DNA from 3 places in the Paenibacillus sp. J22R232 genome. Region 2 is predicted to be linked to each of the others. Evidence: predicted binding sites of a transcription regulator. Region 2 holds the regulator's gene; each other region holds the start of a gene.
What was found. Region 2 encodes Rex, which represses fermentation and respiration genes when NADH is low (regulators of the CRP and FNR family bind a similar motif). Its sites were predicted from a motif close to TTGTGAAATATTTCACAA; they were not measured.
Positions count from the first base shown of each region.

Region 1 (5,344 bases), on a different contig from region 2:
TGCCCGGAACAATCGCCCCGCCTAAGTAGTTGCCGCCTTCATCAATATAGTCGAATGTCGTTGCCGTACCGAAATCAACGACAATAAGCGGCGATCCGTATTTAACGATACCCGCCACTGAATTAACGATGCGATCGGCGCCGACCTCGCGCGGATTTTCATAACGGATATTCAATCCGGTTTTCACTCCAGGACCTACAACTAAAGGGATTTTTCGCAAATATTTCAGACATAGCTGCTCCAGAGTCCGCATTAAAGGAGGCACCACGGAGGAAATAATGACCCCTTCCATCTGCTCAAGCTTCACGCCCGCATAATGAAACAGGTTGTGGATGTTTATACCGTATTCATCTACCGTCGCAGAACGGTTCGTACTAAGACGCCAATGATGAAGAAGCTCTTTTCCTTTGTAAATGCCTAGTACAATATTCGTATTTCCGACGTCAATGACGAGGATCAAAGTAATTCCCCACCCTTCTTCGCATTCAAATCCAAGCTAATGTCCAGCGCGTGGAAGGAATAGGTCAATCCTCCAACGGAAATGACATCGACGCCACAATCTGCAATACCCTTAATGGTTTCTAATGAAACGCCGCCTGACGCTTCCACGATAACATGGGGAGATGCCTGCTTGATTTGGGCTACGGCTTCTTTCATCAGAGCCGGAGCCATATTGTCCAGCATGATAATGTCCGCTCCGCAAGCGAGCGCTTCATCAACCTGCTCCAGCGACTCCGTCTCCACTTCAATTTTCATCGTATGGGGAATTTTGCTGCGAGCAGCCTCAACAGCAGCACGAATGCCGCCTGATCCCTTAATATGGTTATCCTTAATCATAACTGCATCATATAAGCCGAAGCGGTGATTGGCTCCGCCGCCTACGCGCACTGCGTATTTCTCAAGCATGCGGTGGCCTGGCGTCGTTTTGCGCGTATCAACTAGTCTTACCGGCAAGCCTTCAAGCGCACGGACAAACGCATCCGTCTTCGTCGCAATGCCGGACAGCCTTTGCATCAGGTTAAGCGCTAGTCTTTCTCCTATTAGCAAGCTGTGCGTACTGCCTTCTACTGTAGCAAGCACGGTTCCTTTGACGACAGGATCCCCATCGTTAACGAGAGGCTGGAATTCAAGTGATGCATCCACAACCTCGAATACAAGCTTAGCGATTGGAATTCCAGCAATAATGCCGTTTTCTTTGACATGTATAACAGCCTTAGAACGTGAATCCCTAGGTATAGTCGTCTCTGTCGTGATGTCTCCACTGCCAATATCCTCTGCAAGCCAGCCGCGAATTTGCTCGCGCACCGCTATATCATATCCGCCTGCCGCCCATTCAAACATTCTCTATTCGCTCCTCCGTCAGTCCATATAGACGGTGTAACACCGTATGCTTTCTCCACATTTCATCGTCGCGAGCCGGGAAATCCTCACGGTAATGCGCTCCGCGGCTTTCCTCGCGGGAGAGCGCAGCCTCCGTAGTCAGCAAAGCGCATGTGAGCAGGTTGGCAAATTCATATTCCTCGCGCTCAGTAAGCACTGACTGATAAATGGGAAGCTGGCGCTTCAATTCCTCCAGCCCTTTGATTAAGCCTTTGGCATCTCGGCGCAGGCCTGCATAACGAACCATTATTTTTTGTAGCTTAAGCCGTCTTTCGACGACCGCTTGAATCGAAGTGCTGCTGCGCTCCGTATCTTTGTCGATAACGGGGATAACGGTGTTTTCCGAAAGCTCTTCGATTCGCTTAACGATTCTCCTGCCAAACACGATCGCTTCAGACAGCGAATTGCTAGCCAACCGATTAGCCCCGTGAACGCCGGTTGATGAAACCTCTCCGCAGGCGAACAAACGCTTAATGTTTGTTTCTCCATTTAAGTCCGTTTTCACTCCGCCCATCATATAATGCATGGCTGGCGCTACCGGGATCCAATCCGAGGTCAGATCAAGGCCGTATCTCAAGCAGTATTCGTATATAGTAGGAAAACGGTGCTTGACCATCTCCGGTGATTCATGCGTAATATCGATGTAAACAAAGGTTGACTTCGTCTCTTCCATTTCGCTGACGATTGCGCGCGCAACAACGTCCCTAGGAGCCAGCTCTAGCTGCTCGTGATAACGCTCCATGAATCGTTCTCCCTTAATGTTGCGAAGAAAAGCACCCTCGCCCCGGACTGCCTCCGAAATCAAAAATCTCGGCGCCCCAGGGTAACAAAGCGAAGTGGGGTGGAATTGTATGAATTCTACGTCCTGTATGTATGCACCGGCACGGTATGCCATGGCAATGCCGTCACCTGTTGCGACCTCCGGATTGGTCGTATAGCGGTACAGCTGTCCGGCTCCGCCTGAGCTGAGAATAACAGCTTTGCCTTTCACGAATAAACGCTGTCCGCCTGGTTTTTGTACGATGGCTCCGCAGCAAACGCCGTCTTGCGTAACCAAATCGATGACAAAATGGTCATCCCACACCTCGATTTGGTCATTCGCAACCGCGGTTTCCGATAAAGCCCGAACAATCTCGAAGCCGGTAGCATCACCATTGGCATGCAAAATCCGACGCTGGCTGTGAGCGCCTTCCTTCGTCAGCGCAAACTCGCCATTCTCCAAGTCGAATTGCGTTCCCATCTTAATTAGGCTGCGAACGCCTTTCGGACCCTCGTGAACTAATACATCGACGGCTTCATCCGAGCATAGTCCAGCCCCCGCTATAAGCGTGTCTTGTCTATGGTAAGCAGGGGAATCCTCGTCCGATATAACGGCGGCGATACCGCCCTGCGCGTACCTTGTATTGCTGTCGAGCAGCGATTTTTTCGTAATCATAAGTACGGAATTGTTCTCGCTTGCCCGTATAGCGGTAAAAAGACCGGCAATGCCGGCCCCGATTACGATGACATCTTTTTCAACAACCGGCAGCTCACTTAGCTGCACATCTACTAAATATCTAGGAATCATCATGGCTCCCCCAAGCGTAAACGGTGAAACCCGGCTCACTGCCGTCTGCTTACGTCTTTTCATGGAATATAGGCATAAATTTGCAGCGAAGCTAATCTTGCGAGCATAAAAGCAGCGTTTCTTACTTCACAAGCAGCATGCGCTCCAAGGAAAGACGGGCTTGATCCGCAACATGAGGCGGTACGTAAATTTGTGGCTGCATCGTTTCCAAAGCTTTCACAAGCTTTTTCAAATTATTTACCTTCATATTCGGACAAACCAAGTATTTGGATGCAAAATGGAAGGTCTTGCCCGGGCTGTCAAGACGCAGCTGGTAGCCAGTTCCGTCCTCCGTGCCTACGATGAATTCTTGGCAATCGGATTCCTTGCAATATTTGATAATAGCTGTTGTACTGCCGACAAAGTCACCTAGCTCCACAACTTCGGGACGGCACTCCGGATGGACAACAAACTGTGCGTTCGGATATTTCGCTTTCATTTCCTCTACGTCTTTTACCGTAAGCATGTCATGCGTGTTGCAGTAGCCTTCCCAGATAATCATCTTCTTATCGGTGTTCTGCTGCACATAGTGGCCAAGGTTTTTATCAGGTACCCAAATCACTTCATCGCCCTCAACCGAATTCACGACCTTAACCGCGTTTGCTGACGTACAGCAAATATCCGTCTCTGCTTTAATTTCTGCAGACGAGTTAATGTAGGTTACGACCTTTGCGTTCGGATGCTGCGCTTTCAGCTTGCGCAAACCATCAACACTGACCATGTCTGCCATTGGGCAACCGGCGCGCTCATCGGGAATAATAACCGTTTTGTTAGGTGCAAGAATCTTAGCGCTCTCACCCATGAAGTGAACGCCGCAAAAAACGATAACGTCAGCATCCGTCTGGGCTGCCTTCTGCGCTAGCAAAAAGGAGTCGCCGCGGAAATCCGCTACCTCTTGTATTTCATCACGCTGATAATAATGAGCTAGAATAATAGCATTCCGTTCTTTCTTCAACTGTAACAACCGTTCACGCAGCTCGCGGTTTTGTTCCGCTTTGCGTTCCAGCGCCAGTGCTTCCACAGTAGATCCTCTCCTCTTATGAGGGATGGGGGTGTACCCATTCCGTTATACGGCAAGCTCAACTTTGTGAATTGATGCACAAACTTAGAAAGTCGCTTACCTATAGTTTAAACCAAAAGGGATAAATTCATTTGATTAAGTTTTAATTTACACGCGGTAGATGCTACTGTCAATGCGTGAAAGCCCTTTTTAGGCCCGCTGCTTCAAATTAATTTTTCTTATAGCTGTATCCGGGCAGCATTCGCAGCAAACGGGCTTTCTTAGCATAAAATCCGAGCCATTTCGACGATCCTAGCCTAATATGGCGATATTAGGCAATTATGCAGGTGCGATCGGAAGCACTTCTATATAAATAGAAAAGTCTCTCTCCTCAAGGGAAAGAGACTTTTGTCATCCATTAACGTTTTGCTGGATCGTATGGCTGACCAAGCGCAGAAGGCGCATTGGAACGGCCAACGGCACCCGCTAGAACGATCAAGGTCAATACATAAGGCAGCATATAGAAGAACTCTGCCGGAATTTGCTGTGCGAATTCAAATCGCTGCATAAAGCTTCTGAGCGCTTGTGCGAGACCGAAGAACATGGCCGCGCCTACTAGGCCAAGCGGATTCCATTTGCCGAATATCAGAGCAGCAAGCGCGATAAAGCCTTGGCCCGAAATCGTATTATGCGCGAAACTGCTTGTCGTGGTCAACGTAACCGTCGCGCCGCCGAGACCGGCTAGTGCTCCGCTAAGAAGAACCCCGATATAACGATACTTTGTTACGCTAATCCCTACCGTATCCGCCGAGCTTGGATGCTCGCCAACCGCGCGAAGACGCAGCCCGAATGGGGTACGGAACAGAATGAAGTAACTGATAACGGCAAGGGCAAGCGCGATATACGTTGTTGGGTAAGCGGTAAAAATTGCCCTGCCAAGCAGCGGTATATCGGATAGAAACGGAATCTGCCATTTATGGAACACATTTTCAAGCAATGGTGTCTGCCCCGAGCCCGCGTACAGGCTCTTTGTCAGGTAAAGGGATAAACCTAACGATAAAATATTAATAACGACGCCCACGACCGTTTGATCCGCCCGAAACGTAATCGTCGATATCGCATGAAGCAACGAGAACAGCATGCCGTAGATGGCTGCCGCGATAAAACCAATCCACGGCGAAACGCTGCCAAGACCCGCTTGAATCGCATATTCGGTAGCGACAGCCGCAGCAAACGCGCCTGACACCATTAAGCCTTCAAGACCGATGTTAACGACACCCGAGCGCTCCGAATACATTCCTCCAAGCGCCGTAAAGATCAGCGCGGTAGAAAAGACAAGCGTTGTATTTATGAGCTGT
Region 1 covers NZ_JBWDNK010000021.1:58,765-64,108, reverse strand. Annotated here, with positions in the region: gene AC0YN3_RS30415 (type III pantothenate kinase) at 1-460, opposite strand, end outside; gene nadC (carboxylating nicotinate-nucleotide diphosphorylase) at 457-1,341, opposite strand; gene nadB (L-aspartate oxidase) at 1,334-2,947, opposite strand; gene nadA (quinolinate synthase NadA) at 3,069-4,007, opposite strand; gene AC0YN3_RS30395 (ABC transporter permease) at 4,405-5,344, opposite strand, start outside.
Region 1: a site for Rex is predicted at 4,072-4,089, ahead of nadA (quinolinate synthase NadA). Genes of this name have one in related genera too.

Region 2 (5,344 bases):
GTCTCATCATGTATAAAATCCCTCCCGCAGTTTTATATGACACTTCCGTATATCACAATCTCTATACGAAAGTATATCATTTATCCCTGCAAGAATCGTCCATCAATAAAAGGAAACGGAGCCTTATGGCTCCGTCCGGTTAGGCAGCGTATACGAATTGATTAATGCTCCGCTGTCAAAGCTATAGAAATCATACTTATAATGCTTCGTCTCGTCTCCGCTGCTGTAGTACACTTCCCACACCCGCTGATTATCAAGCAAGCCAGGCTGTATCCTGATAATATTCGCATTAGGATGCTCGCCCTTGAAGCCGGTTTTCATCTCTTGCATCGAGATTCCGGTAGAAGCCTTCACAATCTCCGGATTCGATTCATCCGCAAGCCATACGAACACTTTCTCGTCATCCTGATCGGTTCCTTCCACGATCCAGCTTGCTTTGTCCCAGACTTGATGGTATACGTGCTCGACCTGCGTAAGTCCCGCTGCTTCGACAGCTTGCTTTTTAGCTTCTTCAATGGCGGTACGCTGCGGATTTTGTATATCAAGAAAATAAATGAAAACGGTGGTAATGAGCAGCAAGAGAGCAGCGACGATAAGAAATATCCATCTCTGCAGCGTCATGAACGGAGGACGTTTCCTTGCTGTCGCGCGCATTAAGCGTTTAACAGGCGCTCGAAGCTCGCCTGCGCCTCGTAACGAATTTTCTCCTCGTCGAGGAACGTACATTCACCGTTTCGAAGCACTTGCCGTCCATCAATCCATACATGCTTAACGTCCCGGCCCGACCCCGCATAAACCAAATGGGAGACCATATCGGTTTGGGGATAGAAATGCGGCTGTTCAATATCAATCGCGATGAAATCCGCTTTTTTGCCAACCTGCAAGCTGCCTAGGTCGTTTTCCTGCCAGATCGATTTCGCTCCGTATACCGTGCCAAGCTTAAGTGCCTCCCATGCAGGAATGGCAGTCGGGTCGCCAGAAATCCCTTTGTGCAACAAGGCAGAGAACCGTATTTCTTCAAACAGATCAAGATTATTGTTGCTTGCTACGCTATCCGTTCCCAAAGAAACCGTTACGCCTGCGCGCAGCATCTCCGGTACGCGTGCAATGCCGCTTGCCAGCTTCAAGTTGCTAACAGGGTTATGCGAGACCGCTACGCCTTTGGCCGCAAGCAGCTCAATCTCTTCGGTATTCAAATGCACGGCATGAGCAACAAGAGCTGGCCGTGAAAAGAATCCAAGACGATCCAAGTGCTCGACAGGTCTTACGCCGTAATCCCTTACATTCTGCTCAACCTCCGCAATAGTCTCGGACATATGCGTGTGAAGGGGCAGGTTATAGTCATGCGCGGCCTGTACGAAGCGCTCGATATATGCAGGAGGACAAGTGTATGGCGCATGTGGCGAGATCATGGTTGTTATGCGCCCGTCTGCTTTCCCATTCCAATCCCGTGCGAAAGCAACGGCTTCGGCAAGCTTGGCATCTTGAACGTCTTCCGGACATAATCCGATGACACCTCTGGTCAAAACACCGCGAATACCGCTTATCTCCGTCATTTGAGCCACTTGGTCCATGCGGTCATACATGTCAACAAATGCCGTCGTACCGGAACGCAGCATCTCTACGATGGCCAATCCGCTGCCTGCGCGCGTGTCCTGATCGACGTATTTGCCCTCCATTGGCCACATTTTTTGCTCTAGCCACACTTGGAGGTTTTGGTCGTCGGAATAGCCTCTAAGCAGACTCATCGCCGCGTGACCATGCGTGTTGATCAATCCTGGCATGAAGGCAAGCTTGCTTCCGTCGATCTTCTCTACAGCATCAGATAGCCCAACTGGCGCTTCGGTACCTATGTATGAAATTCGGTCATCCGTAACGACCATATGCCCTTTAAAAGATGGAGCTGCATCATCCATTGTAATAAACAAACCATTTTCAATCCAAATCTGACTCATCTTGGCTCTCTCCTTCTCGAACTAAATAGTAGGCGATGCTTAGCAATTCTCTGGTGAAATCCGCGTTTTGAATGCGTACCTCGTCTGGAACTCTCAATATGGCAGGCGCAAAGTTTAGAATTCCTTCCACGCCTGCCTCTACGAATTGATTGGCTACGTTTTGTGCCTCGATGGCAGGTACCGTGATAATGCCAATGCGAATCTTCTGCTCGGCAACCGTTGCGACTAGGTCGCTCATCGGAAGAACGGTTAAGTTATTGATGCTCGTTCCGATCTTACTCGGATGATCATCGAATACGGCCGTAATCTGCATATTATCCTTCGAGTATTTATTGTAATTGCATAAGGCATGTCCTAAGTTTCCGGCGCCAACCAATGCAACCTTTATCGTCTGGTCCACCTTCAGTATCTGACGAATCTTTTCGATGAGATAGACGACGTCATAGCCTACGCCTTTGCGGCCAAATTCACCGAAATAGGCTAGATCCTTGCGGATTTGGGCGGGGTTCAAATCAAGCTTATTTCCTAAATCTTGTGAAGAGATGGTCTGTATCTCGCGATTCACCATCTCATTTAATACTTGGAGATAAACGGGAAGCCTTCTAACGACAGCCTCTGATATTTTCGTTTGCTTCATCGCTTCTCCTCCTCCAAACTTGGCTCGATCACCTTATCGATCTTTTCTTCCTTTATGCCATCGCTTAGCCACTCGCGCATGCGGTTGATCATTTGGTCCGTGTGCATCGTTTCGATTTTGGGACCAGGCAGCGAGTATAAGAAATGTTTGCCATAGTAGGTATCGATGACCCTCGTATCATAAATAATGACGATGCCTTTATCCTGGGACGTTCTGACCAAACGGCCAAAACCCTGCTTGAAACGGATAACCGCTTGCGGAATGGAAAGCTTCATGAACGGGTTCTGCTTTTGCCGCTGCAGCATTTCCGCTTTGGCCTCTGCTAAGGGATGGCTTGGAGGCTGGAATGGCAAACGTACGATGGCTAAACAAATCAAAGCTTCTCCCGGTATGTCCACGCCTTCCCAGAAGCTGCTCGTACCAAGCAGCACGGACTCCGGCGTTTGACGGAAACGTCTCGTGAGTTTCGTGCGGTTGCCGCTGTCGATCCCTTGGCCCAGCACTTGTATCCCTGAGGAGCTCAGTTTTTCCTTCAAAGGCTCGTATACTTGTTTCAGCATCCGGTAAGAGGTGAACAAAACGAGCATTCTGCCTTTCGTTTCCTTAGCTGCGTCTGCTAGCGATGTTACGAGCATTTCCATATAGTTGTCATCGACGGCCGTTCCCTTTAGCATTGGGAAGTTGCGTGGGATAACGACGAGTGCTTGCTCTCTATAATTAAACGGCGAGGGCAGCTGAACGGTTTTCAGCCTTCCTTGCTCCTCGTAACCGGTAAGGCCTAGTTGCTCTTCCGCATACTGAAACGACTTTTGCACAGACAAAGTTGCCGATGTAAGCACAATGCTTTCTTTTACGTCGAAAAAGTATTTCTGCAGCTGCGCGCTTACGTCAACGGGGACGCCATACAATTGTACGGAGCGATAGCGGTACACGCTGCTTGCCTCGATCCAAAACACGGAATCGGTTAACTCGAGCTTAATGAATATTCGCAACTCGTCCTTTAACCTAACAATATCACGGACGGCACCGTTCAAGTCCGTAATAATAGCCTGTACGGCTATATCGTCGATACGGTCTTTAATGTCCGTTATCATTTTTTCAACCGTACGCGCAACGCGGTTAAGCTCCGTATGAAGATTGCCTTCAACGGTTTCGCCATCTACCCAACCTGCGGGAAGCTCGTTTTTTTTAAGCCGGCATACCGATTGCCCGTTTTCTGTAGGACCATCGGATGAGGTAGACGTAAAGCCGTAGAACATCTCAAACAACTTATCCCAATGCTCTTTGATGTCCTGAAATATCGGGATGACCGTATCGATGGTTTCCAGCCAAGAAGCCTGGTGCGCATCATCCTCATACAACAGCTTTTGACGGAGTCCAGGCAGCAAGCCTGATCTCGTATCCTTGTATAAACGCTGAATGACTTGAGTCAATGAGAAGTAATTAATCTGCATGCCCAAATGCTTTCCAGCTACTTCCTCGACATGGTGAGCTTCATCAATAATTAGATGCGTATACGAAGGCAGAAGCCGATGGTCGGCTTGAACATCCGTAAACAGCATGGAATGATTTGTGATGGTGACATCGGCGATGTTGGCTTCATGCTTGGCCCGGTGGTAGAAGCAGCGCTTAAACCAAGGGCATGCCCGATTCAGGCAAGAATCGGTATCGCTGGCTACCGTTGACCAGAATTCAGCTCCCTTGTTGCCAAAGTTAAGCTCCTCTTGGTCACCTGTTTCCGTTTCGCCTAGCCACACGACCATTTGTGCGGCAGTTACCGTGTCTTCAATGGGTGATACCAGATCCTTGGTGTTCACCTTTCCCTCGAATTTACGCAAGCACAAATAATTGCCTCTGCCTTTGAATATCGAAGCTCTGAATTCGAATGGCAGGATATCCTCGAGCAACGGCAGGTCACGCTGCCGCAACTGCTCCTGCAGATTGATGGTATGAGTGCTCACCACAACCTTTTTGCCGTTCTGTATGCCATAGTACAAAGCAGGAATTAAATAACCGAGTGATTTCCCTGTTCCCGTCCCGGCTTCAATAAGCAAATGCTGGTTTTGATTCAGCGCGCTGTACACCTCTTGAAACATCGCAACCTGTGCTTCACGTTCTTCGTAATTTTCGAACTTTTGCTCGAATCGCTGCCTTACGTCAGCCAAATAATTGTCGAAAGAAACATCGGTTAACGGCATCGCATTCGAGCTGTTTGAACGCGGAGGCTGCTCCTCGTTCCATTCCCTTACCTTCAAGGCGAATTGGTTGAAGTAATCGTATTCATTCGATTCAAATACGTTCTTGTACTCCATTTCCTGCTGTGTGTGCTTAATGAACCAGCTTAAATCGCTGTCGTCATCAACAAGCGCGGAAAGCCGCTGCAAAGTAAGCAGCGGCATTTTGCGAAGCTTTTTAACCGTTTCAATAAGCAATAGCCCGGTTGCCCTAGCATCGCTATCTGCGCGGTGATGCTGATCATGCGGTATACCGAATAGCTCGGAGACCGCTCCAAGCTGATACGTATTAATGGTCGGATATAAAATTTTGAGTAACTCAATCGTATCTAATCGTCTTCCGCCGAATGGGCGCATGCCGCATCTTTTGAGCGCTTGGTTCAAGAAACCTGCGTCAAACCCGACATTGTGCGCAACCAGTACAGCATCCTGCAGGAGAGGGACAAGTTTGTCGATTACCTCTTTGAGCGACGGTGCATCCGCAACGACCGATTCATCAATTCCTGTTAGTTGTGTAA
Region 2 covers NZ_JBWDNK010000001.1:1,216,046-1,221,389, forward strand. Annotated here, with positions in the region: gene AC0YN3_RS05595 (hypothetical protein) at 1-10, opposite strand, end outside; gene AC0YN3_RS05600 (cell wall elongation regulator TseB-like domain-containing protein) at 124-621, opposite strand; gene AC0YN3_RS05605 (amidohydrolase) at 654-1,955, opposite strand; gene AC0YN3_RS05610 (redox-sensing transcriptional repressor Rex) at 1,936-2,592, opposite strand; gene dinG (ATP-dependent DNA helicase DinG) at 2,589-5,344, opposite strand, start outside.

Region 3 (5,344 bases), on a different contig from region 2:
CTTGGCTTCAAAAACAATCTGCTGGCGCTTATTGTACCTACGTTAATATTCAGCCCGTTTAATTTGTTTCTCGTCCGAAATTTCATGCAGGAGCTTCCCGAGGCTCTATTGGAATCGGCAAGAATCGATGGCGCAAGCGACGCCTATATCGCTTTTCGCATCGTATTCCCATTGTCGCTGCCCGTACTCGCAACGGTCGCTTTATTCTACGGATTAGGTTACTGGAACAATTGGTTCAACGCGATTATGCTGGTAGACAAAGAAAGCTTGTATCCGCTCCAGTATCTATTGTACAAGCTGCAGTCGGAAATCAACATGGTGAATCAGATGCAAGGGGTCGTGGCTTCGAACATAACGTTGCCGACAGAATCATTCAAAATGGCGGTAGCGATCATCACCATCGGGCCTATTGTGCTGCTATATCCGTTTCTTCAACGGTTTATTATTAAAGGACTCATTGTCGGAGCAGTCAAAGGTTAAGACATATACGAATGGATCGATCATCTTACACATGCAGAGAGGGGAAACAAAGATGAATACAAATAAGAAGCGCTTTATACCTGCGGGTTTGGTGCTAGTTATGCTGACTATGCTGCTGATGGCATGCGGAAATTCCGCTAACAATGAGGAAACCAACGGCAATACGGGCAGCGGGCAAGCGGATGCTGGCGAGGTTCTACCGCTGCGATACGTAATCCCAGGTACAGTCAAGCCGCATTCCGATGACGTTGTAGCAAAGGTAAATGAAAAGCTGAAGGCTGACGGCGTCAATGTGAAGCTCGAGGTAAACTATATTCCGTGGGATGCTTGGGATCAGAAGACGAATCTGATGCTGAGCACGGGCGAGGAATTCGATATGCTGCATGTCATGGAGAACAGCTCTGTGCCTACCGGCTCGTACGTTGGGCGCGGTGCGCTCCAGCCGCTCGATGAGCTTATAGACCAATACGGGCCCGAGCTGAAAAAAATCATTCCGCAATATGCATGGGATGCCGCGAAGGTAAACGGCAAAATATATTCCGTGCCTGCCTTGTGGCGCTATGAAACGTCAGGCAGCGGTGAAATGGGAACGCTCGGTTACCGTAAGGATTTGCTGGAGAAAACGGGGCTTCCGTTCCCGAAAACAGCTGAGGAACTAATTGCAACGGCCGAAAAAATGCAGCAAGCCGCTGATAAGAAGCTCTATATTCAAACAGAGCAGGACGTTACGCCAATCTTTTTGCACCGTACGTATGACTCTTGGCCATTCTATGTAGATTATCGGGAGCAGCTAGTTAAAGTCGATCAGTCCGGCAATGTCACCTCATGGCTCGAGAGCGAGGAGTTCAAGAAGGACGCGGAATACTTCCGCCAGCTGTACGACAAGAAGCTTATTAATCCCGATATTTTGACTTACAAAAAAGAAGAGCGCGACAAAGCCATGACGCTGGGCGATTTCATTTTCAGCACGAACGGGGCGTTTTACTCCAGCGTAGCCATTGCGAAAAACAACCCGGAAGCCAAAGTGGGCGAGAAATATTTGGCAGAAGAAAAGCCGCTGCTGCAATATTTGGCTTTTGGCAATACGAATGCTGTTCCGATTACGTCAGAGCACCCGGAAGCAGCGATAAAGTTTTTAAACTGGCTGTACACGAATAAGGACAACCACAATCTATTTCTATACGGGGAAGAAGGCACGCATTATAAAGCGGTGGGCGAGCGTACCGCAGAATTTATTAAGGATGACAACGATGCGTCCTATTATTTCGACTCATGGATGATTGGCAATAACCGATACACGCTATTTGACGTAAATACGCCCGAGGATTATTTGAAGGAGTTAACGACAGAGCCGACGAACCCAGTCGAGTTCTCGCCCGTGCTGGGCTTCCGTCTTAACACGGAGCCGATTGCCGTCGAATACGCGAACGTGCTGTCGGAACTAAAGTCCAAAATCTTCCCGATCAAAATGGGGGTAGTGGATTATGATAAGTACTTCCCGGCCGCGCTGGAAAGCTTGAAGGCAGCAGGGCTGGACAAAGTGGTTGCCGAATACGGGAAGCAATTCAAAGCATGGCAGGCCGAGCAGCAGTAATAAGCTACGCGATGCCAAAAAAAGAAAAAAAAGAAGGAGAGCGCGATGCTCTCCTTCTTTCTTTATGTGTATTAGTGTGCAAGCGCGAATAGGCCGTGGATGTGCGAAAGATAACGAATGTTGCTCGCTTCCTTCATCAGGGATGCAGGCAAGCCTTTCAGCTGCGTTGCGTTTCCGCCGATTGTGCCAACGCCGTCTTTGCGGCCAAGGCTGCCGAGCGTACCGGAGAATACCGGAACGAACTTATCCATAACGCCGCCTTTGATTTGAACCGCTAGGTTGTAGCCTACCGTTTCGCCCATTTGCCAAGCAAGTTGAGCCGTAGGAGGGTAAGGACGGTCGCCGCCCTCTGGGAATACTACCGCGCAGTCGCCTGCTAGGAATACGTCAGCGTGCGAAGTCGATTGAAGAGTAGGCGTAACCGTAGAACGGCCGCGATCCTCTGCAAGACCGCTGCTGCCGACAACAGGGTTGCCTTTAACGCCGCCGGTCCAGATGATTGTGCTGGATTCGATCGTGCGTCCGTCTTTCAAAGATACGGAGCTTTTGGTTGCTTCGGTAATCGCTACGCTCGTAATGAAGTTCACGCCGCGCTTCTCTAAGCTTGTCACTGCACGATCGATCAATACTTTAGGGAAGATTGGCAGAACGGCAGGGCCGGCTTCTACGCAATAAAGCGAAATATCATTGAAGTCGATGCCTTTGCTGCGGCATACTTCAGGAAGTCTGTCCGCGAACTCGCCAACAAGCTCAACGCCTGTCAAGCCGCCGCCGCCGACAACGATTGTTGCGTCAGCTTTGTTGCCTGATTTTTTGTAAGCATCAAGACGGTCTTCCACATGCTTGCGAATTTTGTTAGCATCGGAAACGGATTTAAGAACAAGGCTGTTCTCTTCGAGTCCTGGAATTCCGAAGTAGTTCGTTTCGCTGCCTAGGGCAACGACAAGCGTATCGTACTTTTGTACTTGGCCGCTGGAGAGAACCACTTGCTTCTCATTCGGTTTGATTTCTTTTACGGTGTCAACTACGATGTTGACTTGTTTGTCGCCAAGAAGCTTGCTTAGCGGCAAAGCAACGGCTTGCTCAGCAATCGTATCGCCGGCAAGTCTGTGCAGCTCAGTGATGATTTGGTGAGTAGGGAAACGGTTTACGATTGTAATGCTAGCTTCTGCTGCGCTTAGGTGCTTGCGAGCTGTTAGAGCAGTTAGAAGACCGCCGTAACCGCCACCAAGAATTAGAATTTGCTTCGACATGTTCATCCTCCGTTCGTTCTATACGTAATCAGTGTATTATGCTTTTTCGTTTTTCCGTTCCGACAATACGCTAAGGAATGCTTGTGCAAAGCGAAGCGTTTTTTGAACTTCTGGATCCTTCAGCATTTTCAGCATAGCGAATAGGCCGACGGATGATCCAGCAGCCTCTTGTGAGCGCTCGCCAGCTTCCATAGCTGCAGTAGCGATACCTTTTGCTTTTTCTTGAACCGGTTTGACGAATTCACCGATACCTTGAGCGAAATCGTTGATCAACACTTTGTCTGTTGCAATGCCTTGCGCGAAGTCATAAGCTTTAGTCATCAGCGTAACCATTTCAGCTAATTTCGGAAGGTTGTCTACAAGTACAGTCAAAGACTGTTGAACCTCCGGCTTCAATAACTGATCAAGTACATCCAAAGTTTGCTTTTCTTCCACGAGGCTTGCTGCGACCTCTTGTCCAGCAGTTGGTTGTGACATAATAGAATGTCCTCCTTTGCGTAAATTTGAAAGTAAGTTGTGGTCTCAATTGTGCCAGTCGCTAAGTGAAGCTTAACATCCTTGAAGTTTGTTACACTTTTCACATAGTTTCGCAAAAAAATGTGTGTGCGTTAGTAACAGCCTTATCCCGGCTATCGGACAAGGAAGCATTAGCGAGCATGACGTAATCGGATTGAACCCTTTGCTTCTATTCTACATCGTTTTTGTCAAAAGTTAAAAAGAAATTTATTACTTTTTGTAAAAAAATATTGCGATTTGTCGCTTTAGGCTAAGAAACGGGCAATAAGCGCCCTTAACAGGCCTATGGAAGAGAAGGAGAACGATTGACATGAAGCCATTTACTCAAAAGGTAATCTTGATTATCCAGTCGATACCGAAAGGATCTGTCATGACTTACGGCCAAGTAGCCGAGCAGGCCGGCAGCCGAAGAGGCGCAAGGCAGGTCGTTCGCATTCTGCATTCGCTTAGCGGTATTCATAAGCTTCCCTGGCACAGAGTCATTAATGCAAAAGGAGAAATTGCCATAACCGACGAGGAGGCGCGGTATTCGCAGATTCGTTTTCTTGAAGAGGAAGGCATAGAAGTAAGCGCAGAGGGGCGAATCGATTTAGAGAAATACCGGTTTGACTACAATTAACATTTTCTAATAAAGGCTGATTTGAAACCCCGTATCCGAACCTTTATTATGGTATAGACCAATCGGAAGGGAGAGAAAGAATATGACTACTGAAATAACACCGGGAAATGTGCGAAACTTCACCGTTTCGACCGAAATCTTTTACAATCCGAGCTTGGATATTTATTCGCAAATGATTTATATCGTACTGAGCTCAAGCACGGCGGATACCGCGTCGCTCACCTTGGATGAGGTTGCCAAAAAGGGGCGCATGACGACGAAACTAGCCATAAAAGCGATGCAGTCCTTAGTAGATGAGCAGTTAATACCACATAAATTGTTCCGTAAAATGATCGGTGAATTCCAGGATGACCGCTTGTCCTGGGCGGCCAAAGGCCTGCTTACGTATTGCAAAGAGCATAAGGAAATTACGTTGGCGGAGCTGCTGACGCTCTCGGATCAGTCCGGGGAAGACGAGCAAAGCATTCGGAAGGCGCTGATGGAGCTCGAACGCAATGGCTACCTGGAGGAGTTTCCGGAGCTGAGCAGGCTGACTTCATAAGAAAAAGCGGGACGTATCCGGCCAAGTGGGCCGCGCACGTCCTGCTTTTTTCAATTGCTGAGGCGTTTGCTTATTCTTTGCTTAATCGTTTCAGAAGAGAGTCTCCGTTTTTTCCAACCACGATATGCGCAAACTTCGCTTGCCGCTCGGTCTCCATTCCGGTGCCTTCCGGAACAAAGTAGGTTTCAATGCCATAGTAGATGCCATCCCAGCCATTATAGACGCCATTAATGACGATTTCTTTGGCGCTTATCGGCTCTCCCTGCGCATATAACCGGCTAAATTGATAGATGCCATTCGCATCTTCCTGGAGCACGGCCTTGATGCGGCGCGAGCCTCCG
Region 3 covers NZ_JBWDNK010000004.1:138,707-144,050, forward strand. Annotated here, with positions in the region: gene AC0YN3_RS14465 (carbohydrate ABC transporter permease) at 1-480, shown strand, start outside; gene AC0YN3_RS14470 (extracellular solute-binding protein) at 533-2,074, shown strand; gene AC0YN3_RS14475 (NAD(P)/FAD-dependent oxidoreductase) at 2,146-3,327, opposite strand; gene AC0YN3_RS14480 (DUF1641 domain-containing protein) at 3,364-3,804, opposite strand; gene AC0YN3_RS14485 (MGMT family protein) at 4,154-4,462, shown strand; gene AC0YN3_RS14490 (hypothetical protein) at 4,545-5,003, shown strand; gene AC0YN3_RS14495 (GDYXXLXY domain-containing protein) at 5,074-5,344, opposite strand, start outside.
Region 3: a site for Rex is predicted at 3,893-3,910, ahead of AC0YN3_RS14480 (DUF1641 domain-containing protein). Genes of this name have one in related genera too.